DNA from 2 places in the Rhizobium sp. CC-YZS058 genome. Region 1 is predicted to be linked to the other one. Evidence: riboswitches for the same ligand, from Rfam matches in the RefSeq annotation. Region 1 holds a riboswitch; the other holds the start of a gene.

The links. A riboswitch is a leader RNA that binds a small molecule or an ion and turns the genes downstream of it on or off. The one in region 1 is predicted to bind S-adenosylmethionine.
Region 2: linked by a shared signal. The riboswitch ahead of metA (homoserine O-acetyltransferase MetA) and the one ahead of U8330_RS16155 (O-succinylhomoserine sulfhydrylase) in region 1 are both predicted to bind S-adenosylmethionine.

The regions. Positions count from the first base shown of each region.
Region 1 covers NZ_JAYESJ010000001.1:3,365,768-3,374,867, reverse strand. The annotation lists gene apaG (Co2+/Mg2+ efflux protein ApaG) at 1-40, opposite strand, end outside; gene U8330_RS16155 (O-succinylhomoserine sulfhydrylase) at 175-1,359, opposite strand; SAM riboswitch at 1,401-1,479, opposite strand; gene U8330_RS16150 (2'-deoxycytidine 5'-triphosphate deaminase) at 1,570-2,667, shown strand; tRNA gene U8330_RS16145 (tRNA-Gly) at 2,742-2,815, shown strand; gene U8330_RS16140 (M10 family metallopeptidase C-terminal domain-containing protein) at 3,150-4,865, shown strand; gene U8330_RS16135 (glycosyltransferase family 2 protein) at 5,131-7,056, opposite strand; gene U8330_RS16130 (transporter substrate-binding domain-containing protein) at 7,114-7,983, shown strand; gene U8330_RS16125 (tellurite resistance TerB family protein) at 8,017-8,418, opposite strand; gene U8330_RS16120 (hypothetical protein) at 8,456-9,100, opposite strand, start outside.
Region 2 covers NZ_JAYESJ010000001.1:3,685,779-3,694,878, reverse strand. The annotation lists gene U8330_RS17685 (ABC-F family ATP-binding cassette domain-containing protein) at 1-1,293, shown strand, start outside; gene U8330_RS17680 (ABC transporter ATP-binding protein/permease) at 1,312-3,057, opposite strand; SAM riboswitch at 3,349-3,426, shown strand; gene metA (homoserine O-acetyltransferase MetA) at 3,477-4,400, shown strand; gene U8330_RS17670 (aldose epimerase family protein) at 4,499-5,521, shown strand; gene U8330_RS17665 (hypothetical protein) at 5,623-6,315, shown strand; gene U8330_RS17660 (hypothetical protein) at 6,312-6,731, shown strand; tRNA gene U8330_RS17655 (tRNA-Gly) at 6,762-6,836, opposite strand; gene U8330_RS17650 (prolyl-tRNA synthetase associated domain-containing protein) at 7,157-7,648, shown strand; gene trxA (thioredoxin) at 7,717-8,709, shown strand; gene U8330_RS17640 (LON peptidase substrate-binding domain-containing protein) at 8,852-9,100, shown strand, end outside.

The DNA of each region.
Region 1 (9,100 bases):
CGACTGTCACCTCGATATCGCGTGTCAGCGCGCGGTACATGCTTCCAAAGTCTCCAGCGTTCCTGGCTGAAGTCTAAGACAAGATCGTTTCCCGAACGATAACAGATGCGTGTTGCTGTGCGCGATCGAAACGGGCCGCAGCAGGGCAGACCTGCCGCGGTCCGGCTTTGCAGATCAGGCCGAAACGCTGCGCAGCGCCTGTGCCAGGTCTTCCACCAGATCGGCGCCGTCCTCGATGCCGAGCGAAAGGCGAACGGTGCCGGGCGAAATGCCGAGTTCTGCGCGGGCTTCGTCCGTCAGGTTCTTGTGCGTCGTCGTGGCGGGGTGGGTAATCAGGCTCTTGGAATCGCCGAGATTGTTGGAGATGCGGATGATCTTCAGCGCGTCCTGCAGGGCAAAAGCCGCTTCCTTGCCGCCCTTCAGCTCGAAGCAGACGAGCGTCGAGCCGCCCTTCATCTGGCGGGCGATGATCTCGGCCTGCGGATGGTCCTTGCGGCCCGGATAGATGACGCGCGCCACCTGTGCCTGATCGGCCAGGAAATCGGCTGCCAGGGCGGCATTGGCCGTCTGTTGCCCGACGCGCAGCGGCAGCGTCTCGATGCCCTTCAGCAGGGTCCAGGCGTTGAAGGGCGACAGGGACGGGCCGGTATGGCGGAAATAATCGTGCAGATGCTCGTCGATCCAGTCCTTGGACGAAAGGATGACGCCGCCCAGGCACCGGCCCTGGCCGTCGATGTGCTTGGTGGCCGAATAGACGACGACATGAGCGCCGAGCTCCAGCGGCTTCTGCAGCAGCGGCGTCGCAAAGACATTGTCCACGACCAGCTTGCCGCCGACGCTGTCGGCGAGTTTCGCCACTGCGGCGATGTCGACCACTTCCAGCGTCGGATTGGTCGGGCTTTCCAGGAAGAAGACCTTGGTATTGGGACGAACCGCCTTTTCCCAGTTCTCGATGAAGCGCCCGTCGACCAGCGTGCATTCGATGCCGTATTTCGGCGCCAGGGTTTCCACGACCCAGCGGCAGGAGCCGAAAAGCGCACGGGCCGCGACGATATGGTCTCCCGCCTTCAGCTGGCAGAGAATGGCGGCCGAGATCGCGGCCATGCCGGAGGCGGTGGCGCGCGCATCCTCCGCACCCTCCAGCATGCACATGCGCTTCTCGAACATGTCATTGGTGGGGCTGCCATAGCGGGCATAGATGAAGCCGTCCGTCTCGCCCTTGAACCGCGCTTCGGCAGCCGCAGAGGTTTCGTAGACGAAGCCTTGTGTCAGGAAGATCGCTTCGGAGGTTTCGCCATGGTTGGAGCGCGTGGTTCCGCCATGAACGAGCTGAGTGGCCGGGCGCCAGGAATTGCTCATCGAACATCGCCTTCAAACAAAAAAACCGGCCGCAAAATGAGGCCGGTTTCCACCCGGCCTTTTTAGCTACTTGTTTAACGTGGCTGCAAGCCGGCCGGCCAAATCACCACGGAATTCGGCTTGCATACTGCCGGCTCGCGCTTGCGTCAATCTGGCTAGTCTGATTTTGTCCGCCGGGATGATGAAGGGCAGCATAAGGGTGGCCGGACGATGACGCGCGACAACGGCATTCTGGCGGACGGCGCGATTGAGGGCCTGTTTGCAAGCGGCGCGCTGATCAGCGAGGCACCGCTCGATCCCGACCAAATCCAGCCGGCGAGCCTGGATCTGCGCCTCGGCGCCACGGCCTTCCGGGTCCGCGCCAGCTTCATGCCGGGCCCTGGCCATCTGGTCGCCGACAAGCTCGACCGACTGAAGCTGCATGTGGTGGATCTGAGCGATGGCGCCGTGCTCGAAACGGGCTGTGTCTATATCGTTCCACTCATGGAGCGGCTCGATCTGCCGGCCGCCATGTCGGCCTCCGCAAATCCGAAGAGCTCGACCGGCCGGCTCGACATCTTCACCCGCGTCATCACCGACCGGGCGCAGGAGTTCGACAAGATTCCCGCCGGCTATCGGGGACCGCTCTACCTTGAAATCTCGCCGCGCACCTTCCCGGTCATCGTTCGGCGCGGCTCCCGCCTGTCGCAGATCCGCTTTCGCGTTGGCCAAGCCTTGCTGAGCGAAGCCGAACTTCTCGACCTCCATGCCCGCGAAACGCTGGTTGCCAGCGAAGCCCCCAACGTGTCCGGCGGCGGCATCGCGCTCTCGATCGACCTCAAGGGCACGGGTCCCGATGGGCTGATCGGCTATCGCGGCAAGCACCATACGGCGGTGGTCGATGTCGACAAGAAGGCCGGCCACGGGATCTATGACTTCTGGGAGCCTCTCTATGCCCGCGGCTCCGACGAACTGATCCTCGATCCCGATGAGTTCTATATCCTCGTCTCCCGCGAGGCCGTGCATGTTCCGCCGCTCTATGCCGCCGAGATGACGCCCTTCGATCCGCTGGTGGGCGAATTCCGCGTTCATTATGCAGGCTTCTTCGATCCGGGCTTCGGTCATGAATTGGCCGGCGGCCGCGGCAGCCGTGCGGTGCTCGAGGTTCGCAGCCACGAGGTGCCCTTCATCCTCGAACATGGGCAGATCGTCGGACGCTTGGTCTATGAGCATATGCTGGAACGTCCCCGCAGCCTCTACGGCCTCGGCGCCGGCTCCAACTACCAGGCCCAGGGCCTCAAGCTTTCCAAGCATTTCCGCGCCGAATAGCCCCGCCCATCCCGCCGCGCCTGACTGGCGGCCTTGACAGGCCGGCCGGCATGGGGGAAAGCTCTCGCTGCGTTGCGGGTATGATGTAATGGTAGCCTGTCAGCTTCCCAAGCTGAACGCGCGGGTTCGATTCCCGCTACCCGCTCCATAGAGGCTTGTCTTTCGTTCCATGCGCAGCTTCAAGCCACTACCTATGGGCATTCTCTGCGACTGGCACTGTGTTCATCCCACCTGCCGGTGATCTGGTATTGGCCAAGAACTGTTTGACGCAACCCTTTCTGCTTCGCACGCTCAGCCTCGCCGACGTCATCCATGCGTTCCTGTTGCCGTCGGTGTTAACCCCTTCATAATCGTTGTCTAGCAGCTACGAAAGTTGGCTATGTGGAACGCAGGTGATCTGCGCAATTATAACGTTTCCAAATTGAAAATATTAGTACCTATAAGGGAGTCTTCACCGCGACTGTATTTGCTTGAAAGGCGCGATGATGACGACTGTTCAGACCAGGACACTTGCCTCGGCACGAACTTTTGTTGAGACCATTGGTATCAATGTTCATGTCGGACAGAGTGGAACGGCCTATGCCGATCCTACAAAGGTCGCTGCGGCCCTTGGCTATTTGGGTGTCGATCTTGTGCGCACTCACCTGCCTTCCTACGCATCCGGCCTTGCCAGCATCAATGTTCTCGCGAAGAACGGCATCAAGTTCGATTTCACGCCGGTGCCGCATTTGACCGAGCAAACTGTGGACGTTGCCGGTTTTATTGCCGGGCTCGAGGCGCTGGAGAAGGTTTATCCAGGCAGTGTCGCAGCGATCGAAGGGCCGAACGAAGTCAATATCTATGCGGTCAGCGTGGGTGGAGTGAAATCGATTGCGTCAGCCGCCGAGGTTCAAAAGCAGCTCTACAGCGCTGTAAAACAGTCAGAAATCCTGAAAGACATCCCAGTCTACAATGTGTCGATCGGCGCAACAAATGCCGATCTTTTCAAGCAGCTCGGTGATCTTTCCTCATTCACGGATTATGCGAATTCGCATGCATACGCGATGTCGACCAGCAATATTTCCGCAGCTCTGGAGTACCTCATCGACTTCGCAAAAATTTCTGCGCCCGACAAGCCGGTCGTTATAACGGAAGCTGGTTACAACACGTTGGAGAGCTACTGGTACAACGGCGTGAGCGAGATCGTTCAAGCTAAGTACACGTTGGACACCCTGATGTCGGCCTTCGATCAGGGGGTCGCGAAAACCTATCTCTATGAACTCTATGATTTCCAGCCGGACTTACGCCCCAGTAGTGCAAACAGTCACTACGGTCTTTTCAATGCTGACGGCACGCCGAAATTAGCTGCCACAGCAATACACAACCTAACAACTATTCTGTCCGACAATGAATACGCGACCACTTCACTCGGCAATGAAGATTTTACCTATTGCTTGAAGGGGATGCCGTTCCGGGGACAAGATCTCGTTCTGGGCAAAACCAATGGATCCGTCGATCTGGTGGTCTGGTCGGAACCGATCATCTGGAGCCAGCTATCCCAGTCCGCGATCGTTGCCCCGACCTCGACAGTAACTGTCACCTTTGGTTCGGTTGAGGGGAGAGTTGACGTCTACGATCCGCTCCTCGGCACGTCGATCATCGCCACGTATTACGGTGTTAGCGAGATCAAGGTCGATATCTCCGATCATCCGCTGATCATCGAAGTCAACGCCACGGCGACATCCACAGCTGACAGCAGGACTTTTGCCGGTAACAACACCATGATCGGTGGTCAAAGCGCTGATCTCCTGAGGGGGTATGCTGGCGATGACACGCTGTATGGCAACGCGGGCAACGATAGAATTCATGGCTCGATAGGTGCAGACTTGCTTTACGGTGGCAGCGGTCTGGACACGTTCGTTTACAATAGCATCACAGAATCGACAGTCTCTTCGGGCGGACGCGATACCATTTTCGACTTCACCAAGGGGGACCGAATTGATCTCCGCGTCATCGATGCGAATTTCGGTGCGGCTGGAAATCAGAGCTTCACGTTCGTCGGCGAGGATGTCTTCCACGGCCTCGCTGGTGAGGTACGCTATGAAACGTCGTCGTCACAAGCGAAGATTTACGGCGACATCAACGGAGACGGTCAGGCTGACTTCTCGATCGTTTTGCAAAACGTGACGAAATTATCAGAAGGCGACTTTCTTCTTTAGACGATTGTTCTCTTCGCCTTCGTGTTTATGCGACGGCCATGGCGGGTTGCCGTCTGAAAGCGTGTTACCCTGCGGCCAGGTCAGGATGTCGCGCAAGATGTTTCCTTCGGAACAGTCCCGGGCCGATCGCATCGCTACACATCGAGCGCCGGTGACGCCGCCGGTTTTTTCAAGAACCTAGCCCTTTGGCCTCCACGGGCTCGCCCGTGGAGGCTTTCCGTTGTTGGAGGACCTCGAACGCTTTGGCGGTGCCGACCGCGAGCCTTCATTCAAGGCCATGTCCGACGTCGCTTTTCTCCGCCGGGCGGTGCGGCGTCTTTTGCCAGGCGGTGGGGCGGCGGCGGAGGTCGCGGACGGCGGACCAGGCTGCAGCGGAAATCGTCAACCAGTAGGCCGGCACCAGGAGCCAGCGCCATCCCACGGCCCGCTTCTCCACCCGTTGCATGGCCCCCAGCCCAAGGCCAATGGTAATGGCATAGCTGCCGAAAAGATTGAAAAGGTCGATTACGAGCAGAGTGGAGGACATCGTCCTGCCGATCAGCGAGGAGCCCGTCGAGAGAACGAAGAGCAGATAGGCGACGAAAGCCAGAATGAGCGGGTGGCCGAGCGCAGAGAGCAGCATGCCGCCGATCGTCACTTGCGCGAGGAGGAAGGCGCGGGGGCCGAGTTCGGCCAGGAGCCGACCCGGTTTGCGCATCATCACGATATAGGTCTGCAGCCAGCCCTTGTACCAGCGGGTGCGCTGCCCAAGCCAGACAGGCAGGGTCACCGGCGCATCCTCCAGCGTCGGCAGGCTGAGCACGCCGGTGCGGTACCCCAGTCGGTGCAGGCGCATTCCAAGGTCCGCATCCTCGGTCAGGTTGAACGGGTCCCAGCCGCCCACCGCGCGCAGCGGGTCCGTCTTGAAGTGGTTGGACGTGCCGCCGAGCGGCAGGGGCGCTTCGAGTTTTGCCAGCAGCGGCAGGAGGGCACGGAAAAGCCCGGCATAGTCGACCGCAAAGAGAGCGCTCAGCCAGGAGCTGCGGGCATTGCTGACGACGAGCGGCGCCTGAAGGCAGGCCACCTCCGCCGGCAGGGTGCGAAACGCGGCCAATGCCTCGCGCAGCTGGTCGGGGTGCGGGCGGTCTTCGGCATCATAGACGGTGACATAGTCTCCGCGCACGCCGGGCAAGGCATATTGCAGCGCCTTGGGCTTGGTGCGGGGGTGCGACGGCGGCACCAGCACGACCTCATAGTCGGGGCCGAGCCGCTGTGCCGCCACTGCCCGAAGGGTCGCTGCGTCATCCGCCTCGCAGACCAGCTTGATGTCCAGCCGGGAGCGAGGCCAGGAGAGAGCGTTCAGTGCGGCGATCAACTGCGGCACCACGGCGGCCTCGTCGTGAAGTGCCACCAGAATGGAATAGACAGGCAGCCTCTCTCCCTCTGCAATGCGGGGCGCAGGCTGGCCGCGGCGCGTGGCGGCAAAGGCCGAAACGCGCAGCAGGAATTGCAGGCAATAGACGCTCGTCAACAGACCATGGACGGCGAGAATCCAGCCGAAGGGGGCGAGGACGAGGCTGCTGAGCGAAACGGCGAGACCAAGACCCAGCAGGAAGCCCTGCCACCCCCGCCAGAGAACACGGGCGCTGAGATCGGGATCGGTGCGAAACAGCGTGTCGGTGGCCTGTTGCAGCCGCTGCTGCTCACCCGCTCTCCAGGCGGTGTCGCGCAGGAGGCTGGGCGATGCAATCGAGAGCATGGATGCCAGCGCCGGTCGGGAGGCCAGCCGCGCTTTCAGCCTCGGAAAAATGGCGAGCGTCGGGGCGATGACGGTCATGGGCGGCTGATCGGCCGAATAGACGCGCAGCATTTCCGGTCGGCGAAGCTGGCTGTCGAGATGGTGCGGGGTGGAGACCTGGTTGGGGTCGATCTCTCGCCGGAATGGCAGGCCGAGATCTTTGGCCATTGCCTCGAAAAGGGCGGCCTCGTCGACAAGACCGCTCGCCAGCGCTTCCCGATGCACGCTCGTGCCGCGGGCCTGGGCCTGCCACATCAGCGTCGCAACCATGCCGCCGGCCACGCCCAAGCGGAGCAGGGTCCGACCTTCCTCGATCTGCTCGGCCGAGAAGCTGTCGCTCGGTCGTGTCGGGCTGCAGGGTGCGGTCTCGGCTCTGGCCAGCGGCTGTGGGGCGAGATAGTCTGAAGGACGCATTGCAAATCCCGTCGAGAAGCTTGAAACAGTGCCTCCATCACGTGAGATCGGATGATAATGACGAGATCGGCCCTGCGGCAACGCCTGCGTTTCAGTCTTTTCTTATTAAGCTTACTTCTGGGCATGGCGGGCGTGCCTCTCCGGGCACAGGAAGCCGTCAAGGATCTGCCGCTGGCCTTCGACAGTCGGGAGCGGATCGCCAAGCCGGATCTGAGCGTGCTGCCTCGGCTTCGCTTTCTGACGACGGTCGATTTCCCGCCTTTCAACTTCATCGACCAGTCCGGCCGCCTCTCCGGTTTCCATGTCGATCTGGCGCGGGAGATCTGTCGCGTGCTCGAGGTGCAGCCGAAGTGCCAGATCCAGGCCATGACCTTCGCGGAGCTGCAACCGGGCCTAAGCGATCGGCAGGGCGAGGTGGTCATGGCCGGTGTGGCGGTGACCGAGGAGCTGCGCCGCAGCTTCGGCTTCAGCCGCCCTTATCTGCGTCTCCCCGCCCGCTTCGCGGCCAACCGCAAGGCTTTTCCCGCCTCACCCAGCGTGGAGGACCTCCTCGCACGGCCTGTCGGCCTTGTCGCCGGCACCACGCATGAAGCGATGTTCAAAGCCTTCTTTCCCGGCAGGGACGCGCAGAGTTTTCCCGAGCGCAGCGCGCTTCTGCAAGCGCTGAAGCGCGGAGAGGTCGGCTCCGTCTTTTCCGACAGCCTTCAGCTCGCCTTCTGGACGGCAGGCAGCGAGGCCGCCGGCTGCTGCCAGCTTGTGGGAGAAGCCTATATGTCGCAGCGCTTCCTTGGCGAAGGCCTGTCGCTGATGACGCGGAAGGACGAGCCGGCGCTGACCCAGGCGCTCGACCATGCGCTGCTGGAGCTGTCGCGCAGCGGCCGGCTGAACGAGATCTATCTGCGCTATTTCCCGACCGGCATTTACTGAGCGAGCGGGCCGCTTCTCCCGCGGCTAGCGTCGTTAGCGGGCAAGGGCGCCACGTTCGATCGCGGCACAGACGAGGCGGTCGAGGTCGAGCCGGTCGCTGATCAGTTTCAGGAGCCTGATCTCCTCGCTGCGAATGCGGCCATCGACGACGGCGATCTCCACCGCCAGCGCATAGGCCGTTTCTCGCAGACGGGGCGGCAGGGCCTCGCGCATGAGTTCGAGCGCGATATCGAGCCCTTCCGGTCCGGCAAGCAGCACCGCGCAATCTTCGGCGACCGTCACCAGCCGCTCGGTCTTGAAATCAGCGAAGACCGGCAGGGTGCGCAGCAATCCACCGATCTGCTCGAGCTCGCCTGCCGACATGGCACGATCGACGGCCGACATCATGACCATGGCATAGATCAGCGCATCCTCAGCGGGCAGATGCGAGGTCAAGGCGGGCTCCCTGCTGATTGGGGAAGGGGGCGCATGCCTAGCGACCGATCTCGGGAGCGGCGTCCTGGCCGGTGGCCGTATCGGCGAAGGGATCGTCGGACGGCGGCACGGTGCCCGGCATGGGGCCGCCCATCCGCGAGTCGGGCGCGCTGACGGGGCGGTAGAAGCCCTTGCCCAGCGACTTGGCGGTTTCCACGGCTGCGGCCAGCGGCGCCCCCGGCTCGGCTTCGGCCCAGCCGTTTTCGGCCAGCCACAGCGCCGGATCGTCGCCGCCGACCAGGCATTGCGTGGTCAGCGTTCCGCTCCAGCCATCCGTTGGGGTCCGGCACACAAGGGCACGGGCCCGCAGGAAGTTGCGAAAGGCGGTCCGTGCCAGCATGCCGCACGGCCATTCGCCCGAGGAGCCCTTGCAGCGGCGTTCGGGCGATTGCGGCTTCAGGCCTTCAAGCTGGATCTGGCGGCCCTCGAAATCGACGAGCCCCGCCGCCAGCGCCACGGGATGGCGCAGCACGGTGTCCACGCCATCCCCTTGAGCGCCCTGCTGGTCTTTGGCAGCAGCGGGTGCGGGGGCCTGCGGCGGGGGCAGGGGTTCGGATGTGACACTGGAGGCTGCCGGGTCATCGGTCTTGTCGGTGGACGATTCGGGCAGGACAGGCACCGCATCGTCCCCGCCGTCGGTGGC
Region 2 (9,100 bases), 320 kb from region 1:
CTCGAAAAGGTCTCGACCGCCACGGTCTGGCTCGATCGCGGCCGTTCGCGCAGGCTCGACAGGAGCTTCGCCTTCTTCGAAGCCTGGCGCGACGAGGTGCTGGAGGCCGAAGAGCTGGAACAGCACAAGCTCGGCAAGCAGATCGAGCGGGAAGAACATTGGCTGCGCTATGGCGTGACGGCACGCCGCAAGCGCAACATGCGCCGGCTCGGCGCGCTCCAGGATCTCAGAAGCCAGTATCGCGGCCACAAGGGGCCGCAGGGCACGGTGCAGGCGAGCGTCTCGGATGCGCAGGAATCCGGCAAACTGGTGATCGAGGCCGAGAAGATCACCAAGCAGTACGGCCCGCGCACCATCGTTTCGCCCTTCTCCATCCGCGTTCACCGCGGCGATTGCATCGGTCTCGTCGGCCCGAACGGGGCAGGCAAGACGACGCTTCTGAAGATGCTGACCGGCCAGCTGGCGCCGGATGAGGGCAGTGTCAAGCTCGGCACCAATCTGGAGATCGCCACCCTCGACCAGCGCCGCGAGGATCTCGACCTTGAGGCCTCGCTGGCGCATTACCTGACGGACGGGCGCGGCGAGACCCTGCTCGTCAATGGCGAGCAGCGCCATGTGACCGGCTATATGAAGGAGTTCCTGTTCCAGCCGGAGCAGGCGCGCACGCCGATCAAGAACCTTTCCGGCGGCGAGCGGGCGCGGCTGATGCTGGCGCGCATCCTGTCGCGGCCCACCAACCTGCTCATCCTCGACGAGCCGACCAACGACCTCGATATCGAGACCCTTGATCTGCTCCAGGAGATCGTCGCCGGCTTTGCCGGCACGGTCATCCTCGTCAGCCACGACCGTGACTTCCTGGACCGGACGGTGACCTCGACCATCGCCCCTGCCGATCCCATCGCGCCGGACGGGCGCTGGATCGAATATGCGGGCGGCTACTCCGACATGATGGCGCAGCGCAAGGGCGCGGCCGAGGAGCGCAAGCGCGCCGAAAAAAGCGAGAAGGCCAAGGCCGCGGACGCCAACCCTGCGGCGAAATCTGCCGGTGGCGGCAAGGGCAAGCTTTCCTTCAAGCAGAAATTCGCGCTCGATACCCTGCCCAAGGAAATGGAAAAGGCGGAGGGCGAAATTGCCAAGCGCGAGGCCGAAATGGCCGATCCCGCACTTTTTGCCAAGAATCCGACCCGGTTCTCGACGCTCGCCAAGGAGCTGGAAACGCTGCGGGCCCGCGTCGAGGCCATGGAGCAGGAGTGGCTGGAGCTCGAAATGCTGCGCGAGGAGCTGGAGGGCTAAGCGCGAGGGAGGGCGCGCTCAGACCACCTTGGCGACAGGGCGCGGCTGATCCCGGTCATCCGGATCGTCCTGTCTGCCCGCCTCGGGTTCGATGGCGCGCAGATGCAGGACGCGCGGCTTCATGATCTTCAGATAGGTTTCGGAGCGGCCGATATAGAGCATGGCGGTGTCCGGCAATCCGGTCAGAAGCCGCGTCATGCGCTGTTTCCAGTCCGGCTCCATGCCCTCCAGCACCTCGTCGAACACGGCAAAGCGCGGCCGCTTCAGCAACAGCCGCACGAAGGGAATGGCCTTCTGCTCTTCCGTGGTCAGCACCTTTTCCCAGCGCGCCCGCGTATCGAGCTTGCCGAACAGATGGCCGAGCCCGGCCTTGGTCAAGGCGGCCTGCAGGGCGTCATCGGCAAACTGCGTGGCCGGATCGGGAAAGGCCAGCGCTTCGCGCAGCGTCCCGTCCGGAATATAGGCGGTCTGCGGCAGGAACATCATCTCTTCCTGCTTCGGCAGGCCGATCGTGCCCGCGCCGCAGGGCCAGAGACCGGCCAGCGCCTGGAAGAGCAGCTTGCGGTTCACGTGATGGTCGCCATTGACCATGATCCGCTCGCCCGGCAGCAGCGTCACCGGCGTTTCGACCAGGCGGAAGCCGCCGGCCTTTGCCAGCGCCTCATCCACCGCATTGGCAATCTCCAACCGCTCGAGCGTCAGCTGGCCCGCCGTGTCGCGATAGGCGATCGCCTGCTCGGGCTGGTACTCCTCCTCCATGTCGGTCAGCGTCTGGCGGAAGTCCGTCACGCGCATCAGGGTTGCCCGCCACTCGGCGATGGCGCCGAAATTGGCGACATACCAGCGCAGCGCCGTATTCACCTGGTTGAAGGCGCCGATCGACATCATGAGCTGGCCGAAGCTCAGGCCGCCGGAGAAATAGGCGGGCGCCGCCACGATGATCGGCACCACCACCACCGCCCAGCCATATCCGGCGGAAACCCAGGTCAGATTGGTATTGGCCAGCGCCAGGCGCTTCATCACCTGCAGCACGGCGGTGATGCTTTCGCCGATCCGGTGCCGCTCGCTCGCCTCGCCGCCGACCACGGTGATGGCCGGCATGCTTTCGCTCGCATGCATCAGCGAAAAGCGCAGTTCCGCCTCGCGCGAGGAGCGGTCGGCATTGATGCGCACCAGCTTGCGGCCAACGATGCGGCTGAGGATCGAGGCCGAGGCGGCATAGAGCACGGCCGCCCAGACCATGTAGCCGGGGATGGAGAAGCTGTGGCCGGACAGGTGGAAGACGAAGCCGCTCGACAGATCCCACAGGACGCCGATGAAGCTGACGAGCAGGATGGTCGCCTGGATGAGCCCGAGCGTCAGGCCGGTGGTGCTTTCGGCAAGCGTGCGCGCGTCCTCATGCAGGCGCTGGTCCGGATTGATGCCGATCAGCCCGCGGGAGGCAAGCCGCAGCGCCCGCTTGCGCGTCAGCCACTGATTGACCAGATCGCGGGTCAGCCCTTCCCGCATGTAGAGCGCGGTCATCTGGTTCAGCCAGGCCTGCACGACATTGAGCAGCAGCAGGATGCCGGCGATCAGCGCGAAGATTTCCAGCTGGTGGAAGAACTCGGGCAGATCGCGCCGCTGGATCGCGTCGAAGAAGGGCGCGTTCCACTCGTTGAGGATCACCGTCATATAGGCGGTGGCGAGGATGATGAAGATCAGGAACGAGGCGAGCCCCAGCACTTTCAGCCGCACCTCCGACGCCCAGAAGGCCTGCAGCATTACGCCCAGCCGATAGGACAGGCTGAGATCGAGCGCGCCGCCGTCGCGCGCCGCCTGGCGCGTGGCCCGCTTCAGTCTGTCTTCCGCCAGGACGGCATCCGCGGGGCCGGTGGCCTCCGCGCGTGTCCCATCATCTGCCATCGAAACTTCCCATGCCAATGCTCCTCCTCTTACATGGGTACGCGCAGTGTCCTCTGATAGTTTCAACCGACTATTAATTCAGCGGGACCTTGCACGAACATGCCCTGATAAAAGGCGTGTTGATTAAAATTCGGCTGAGGATTATGAACATCTCCGTTCCGTGGTGATTTGGCCGGCCGGCTTGCAGCCACGTTAAAAAAGTCGCTAAAGGGCCGTGGGCGGCCGTCGGGCCGTTCGCAGCGCTTTCCGGCCGGCTCTCTTGAGAACCGGTGAGAACGATGCCCATCAAGATCCCCGATACGCTTCCCGCCTTCGAGACCCTGGTCCAGGAAGGCGTGCGGGTCATGACCGAAACGGTCGCGATCCGGCAGGATATCCGTCCCCTGCAGATCGGGCTTCTCAACCTCATGCCGAACAAGATCAAGACGGAGGTGCAGATGGCGCGCCTCGTCGGCGCCTCCCCCCTGCAGGTGGAGCTGTCGCTGATCCGCCTCGGCAGCCACCGTGCCAAGAACACCTCCGAGGAGCACCTGCTGGCCTTCTACCAGACCTTCGAGGAGGTGCGCGGCCGCAAGTTCGACGGGCTGATCATCACCGGCGCGCCGGTGGAGACGCTGGCCTATGAGGAGGTGACCTATTGGGACGAGATGCGGGAGATCTTCGACTGGTCGAACACGCATGTCCACTCGACGCTCAACATCTGCTGGGGTGCGATGGCGGCGATCTACCATTTCCACGGCGTGCCGAAACATGCGCTGAAGGAAAAGGCCTTCGGCGTCTATCGTCACCAGAACCTCAATCCGGCCTCCGTCTATCTGAACGGCTTCTCCGACGATTTCCAGATCCCCGTCTCGCGCTGGACGGAGGTGCGCCGCGCCGACATTGCCCGCGTGCCGGGGCTGGAGATCCTGATGGAGTCCGAGCAGATGGGCGTCTGCCTGGTGGCCGAGCGGGCGGGCAACCGGCTCTACATGTTCAACCATGTCGAATATGATTCGACATCGCTGGCGGACGAGTATTTCCGCGATGTGGATGCCGGCGTGCCGATCAAGATGCCGCATGATTATTTCCCGCACAACGATCCGCAGCTTCCGCCGCAGAATCGCTGGCGCAGCCATGCCCATCTCTTCTTCGGCAACTGGATCAACGACATCTATCAGACGACCCCTTATGAGTTGTCCGAGATCGGCAAGGGGCGCTGATACGTTCGCCGCAGCGAACACATGTTGCGGCGACGAACGAAATGCAGCAGGTTGCCGCTGCCCGCGGAGCGGGCGTCGAGGCAGTGAAGGAGACGGGAATGAGCGACGGCAGCGCAAACGAGGTGTTCGGGCATCTGCCTTCCGGCGAGGCGGTGCATCGCATCCGCATCAGCGGCGGCGGTCTCACGGCCCATATCCTCACCTGGGGCGCGGTCATTCAGGATCTCCGGCTCGACGGCCACCAGCCGCCGCTGGTCCTGGGCTTCGAAACCTTCGAGAACTACCGGCTGCACTCGCCCTATTTCGGCGCCACACCCGGCCGCTGCGCCAACCGCACGGGCGAGGGTCGTTTCTCGATCGATGGTACCACTTACCAGCTAGAGCTGAACGAGAAGGGCGTGACCCATCTTCACGGCGGCAGCGACGGCACGGCCAAGCGGCTCTGGACGCTGGCCGGGCAGAGCGAAGACAGCGTGACGCTGACGATCACCGATCCCGACGGGCGGGCGGGCTATCCCGGCAATTGCGACATTCGCTGCACCTATCGCCTCTCCGGCGAAGGCGTGCTGACGGTGACCTACGAGGCCGAGACCGATCTGCCGACCATCGCCAATCTTTGCCAGCACAGCTATTTCAACCTTGACGGCGGGGCGAGCACGCTCAACCACGACATCATGATCGCCGCCGATCACTACCTGCCGACCAACGAGCGCCAGGTGCCGACCGGTGAGGTGGCGCCCGTCGACGGCACGGCCTTCGACCTGCGCGAAATGACCTCGATGAAGCGCCAGTCGGAAGGCGAGAAGATCCTCTACGACCATAACTTCTGCCTGTCGCGCGAGCGTCAGGTGAAGCGCTCGGTCGCCTTCGTGCGCAGCGTCGATTCCGGCGTGTCGCTGGAGGTGCGCACCACCGAGCCCGGCGTCCAGTTCTACACCGGCTGGAAACTGAACGTCCCGGTCCCCGGCCTCGAAGACCGCCCCTACGCGCCCTTCGCCGGCTTCTGCCTGGAAACCCAGACCTGGCCCGACGCCCTTAACCACGAAGGCTTCCCCAAGGCCGTGCTGCGCCCGGGCGAGGTGCTGCGGCAGGAAACGGATTATGTGTTCATGCGGAGCTGAGGGCGAAGCGAGAGCCTGCGGGGATACGATCGCTCGAAATCGCTAAAATAGAGGTTGACGTTACGGGCCGCCACGGCATCTCTATTGGCGTGGAGTGTTTGATGGACAGATTGATCGGCTTGGGTCTTTATACCGCTGCGGAAGCGGGGCGACTTTTGAACGTTCGCCCAGCTACCATACGCCGTTGGCTTCAAGGGTATATCGCCAAAGGGGTTGAATACGCCCCTCTCTGGGAGACGGCGATTGACAGCGACGATCTCCAAGTCGTTTTAAGTTTTGATGACCTGATGGAAGTGCGGGTCGCTGACGCCTTCATCCGGTATGGCGTTCCGTCGACAAGGATCCGCGCGGCCATTGTTGCGGCGAAGGAGGCCCTAGGACAGAATTATCCTCTTTCGACCGATCGTTTTCGAACCGATGGTCGCGAGATATTTCTCAAACTGGTCGAGACAGACGGCGAGGGGTTGGAGCACGAGCGGTTGCTCAACCTTTTCCGGCGACAGTACGAGTTCAGCGGCGTTCTAGACCCGATCCTCAAAACCGTCGATTTCATGGCCAATGGACGTCCCGAGTTGTGGTGGCCACGCGGGCGTCGGTTCAATGTTGTTGTTGACCCGTCCCGATCTTTCGGCCAGCCGATCGACGCCGTCTCTAGCGTGCCGACATCGATCCTCGCAGCCGCCGCCCGGAACGAAGGCGTCCTGCGAGCTGCCCTCGCCTATGATGTTGATCCGTCATCGGTGCGGCGTGCGGTCGAATTCGAGGCAGCACTCGACGAGCTGCAGGCAGCATGAAGGTGCTATTCGACAACTGCACAGCCCCGATCCTGGCGACAACCCTCCATGGCTTCATCAGCCATTTTGGACATGAGGCCTTCCACATTCGCGATGTTCCGGGTCTTCCAAACGGGCGCAACTCTACCGACATAGAGTGGATCGAGATGCTGCGTTCTTCGAAAGATTTTTGGATCTTCATCACCGGGGACGGCCGCGTTCTGAGGAATAGCGCCGAGCGTGCGGCACTCCGTTCTGCTGGCTTGCATGGCTTCGTTCTAGCGCCAGCCTATCAGAAGAGCCCTCTGCACATGACAGCGGCGACCATCATTGCAAGGTGGCCAGATGTTGAGAAAATTACTGAGCTGCTTTCTCCTCCGTCGATGCACGAAATACCGATAGGCAAATCGACGAGGCTAAGACCGATGCCGCTCTAGGCGTCATTCCTCACGGAGTAGAAGAGAGATTGGAGCGGGTGAAGCGATTCGAACGCTCGACCCCAACCTTGGCAAGGTTGTGCTCTACCCCTGAGCTACACCCGCTCGTAAACCATGGTCTGGGGTAAGTGGTGACCGTGGGCGGCGCCGTTCTTGCGGCGACGGGCGCTATATGGACCAGCGGATTTTCAAATGCAACAGGGAAAATTCGGGGCGGGGAAGATTTTTGACAGTGCCGTGAAAGCGCATGCCGGAAAGGGCGCTGCTGCGGGCTCCAGCGTCGCGCCTGCGATTGTCCTTGCCGCCCCAAGCGCCTAGTCAGGAGCGGAGAACGGAGACCGCCGGCGGCGAAGGAGACGGGCATGAGCGAGGAAGCAGTAAGCGAGACCGAGTTGGGCGGCGTTCTGGCAGACGGCACGGCGCCGATGGGCGAGGAGGGGCTTTTCGCCTTTCTCGACCAGCTTGGAATCGCCCATAGCACCAAGCGGCACCAGCCGGTGTTCACCGTGGCCGAATCGGTCGCGCTGCGGGACGAGATTCCCGGCGGGCACACGAAGAACCTGTTCGTGAAGGACCGGAAGGATCGCTACTTCCTGTTGACGGTCGAGGAGCATGCGGTGGTGGACCTGAAGACGGTGCATACGCTCATCGGCGCATCCGGCAAGGTCTCCTTCGGCAAGCCGGAGGCGCTGATGGCGCTGCTCGGCGTTGTGCCCGGCTCCGTCACGGCCTTCGGCGTCATCAACGATCGGGAGAAGCGGGTGACCCTGGTGCTCGATGCGGACCTGATGGCCGAAGAGATTGTCAACTGCCATCCGCTGCGCAATGACGCCACCACCTCCATCGCATCGAGAGATCTGATCCGCTTCGCCGAGGCCACCGGCCATGCCCCGCTTGTCTTGAAAGTCACCGCCTGACATACGATCTTGGGTGCGAAAAGAGCCGGGCGGACGCGTGTCCTGAAGACCCGTGACAGGAGGATCCGATGAGCGGCAGCAATTCCTACGGTGGCAGTTTCGGTGGGCAGATGAGCGGCACGGCGACCTATGGCGCGGCGCAGCCGAAGCCCGCCCCGCAGCCGGCTGCTTCGGGCAAGGCCGGCGCGCTCATCAAGGACACGACGACGGCGGGCTTCACCGCCGATGTGCTGGAGGCCTCCCGCCAGCAGCCCGTGCTGGTCGATTTCTGGGCGCCCTGGTGCGGCCCCTGCAAGCAGCTGACGCCGGTTCTCGAAAAGGTGGTCCAGGAGGAAGGCGGGCGGGTTCTGCTCGTCAAGATGAACATCGACGATCACCCCTCGATCGCCGGCCAGCTCGGCATCCAGTCGATCCCGGCCGTGATCGCCTTTGCCAATGGCCGCCCGGTCGATGGCTTCATGGGCGCCGTGCCCGAAAGCCAGATTCGCGCCTTCATCGAACGGATCGCCGGTCCGGCCGTGGATGATCAGGCTGCCGAAATCGAGGCAGCCCTTGCCGAGGCCAAGGCTTTGAAAGAGGCTGGCGACCTGCAGAATGCCGCCGGGCTCTTCGCCTCCATCCTGCAGGTTGACCCGGGCTCGGTCGGCGCGCGGGTCGGGCTTGCCGAGGTTATGATCGAGACCGATGGTCTTGCCGAAGCGCGCGAGCTTCTGTCGGAACTGCCGGACGAGCAGGCGGCCGATCCGGCCATCCAGGCCGTTCTCAAGCGGCTCGACCAGATCGACGAGGCCCGCAAGCTCGGCGATCCGAAGGCGCTGGAAGCAACGCTCGCCGCCGATCCCGATGACCACGCCGCCCGCATGAAACTCGCCAAGATCCGCAATGTCGAGGGCGATCGCCATGCCGCCGCCGATCATCTCTTGACGATCATGCGGCGCGACCGCACGTTCGAAGACGATGGGGCCCGCCGGGCGCTGTTGGAATTCTTCGATGTCTGGGGTGCTGCCGACCCTGCGACCCTGGCCGCACGCCGCAAGCTCTCTGCCATTCTCTTTTCGTGATATCGCGTCCCAGGCCGGCCTCGAGCCGGTCGTCTGCGCGACCCTCACTTGAGATTCATGGCAGACGCTCCATGTCTTGATGACCATGCGGCCGGGGCGGAGAATGCGCCAGCGGCCGCCCGGATGGGGAGGATCGCTCGAGATGCAGGTCGGGAATGCGCGGTATCTGAGGCCGCAGGATCTGCCGGAAACACTTCCGGTTTTCCCGCTCACGGGCGTGCTCCTGCTCCCGGGCGCGCAGCTGCCGTTGAACATTTTCGAGCCACGCTATCTCGCCATGTTCGACGACGCGCTGCGCGGCAACCGCCTGATCGGCATGATCCAGCCCTCTCTGACGGAACCCCGCGACGAGACGCCGCACGGGCCGCCGCCGGCGCTCTGCCAGGTCGGC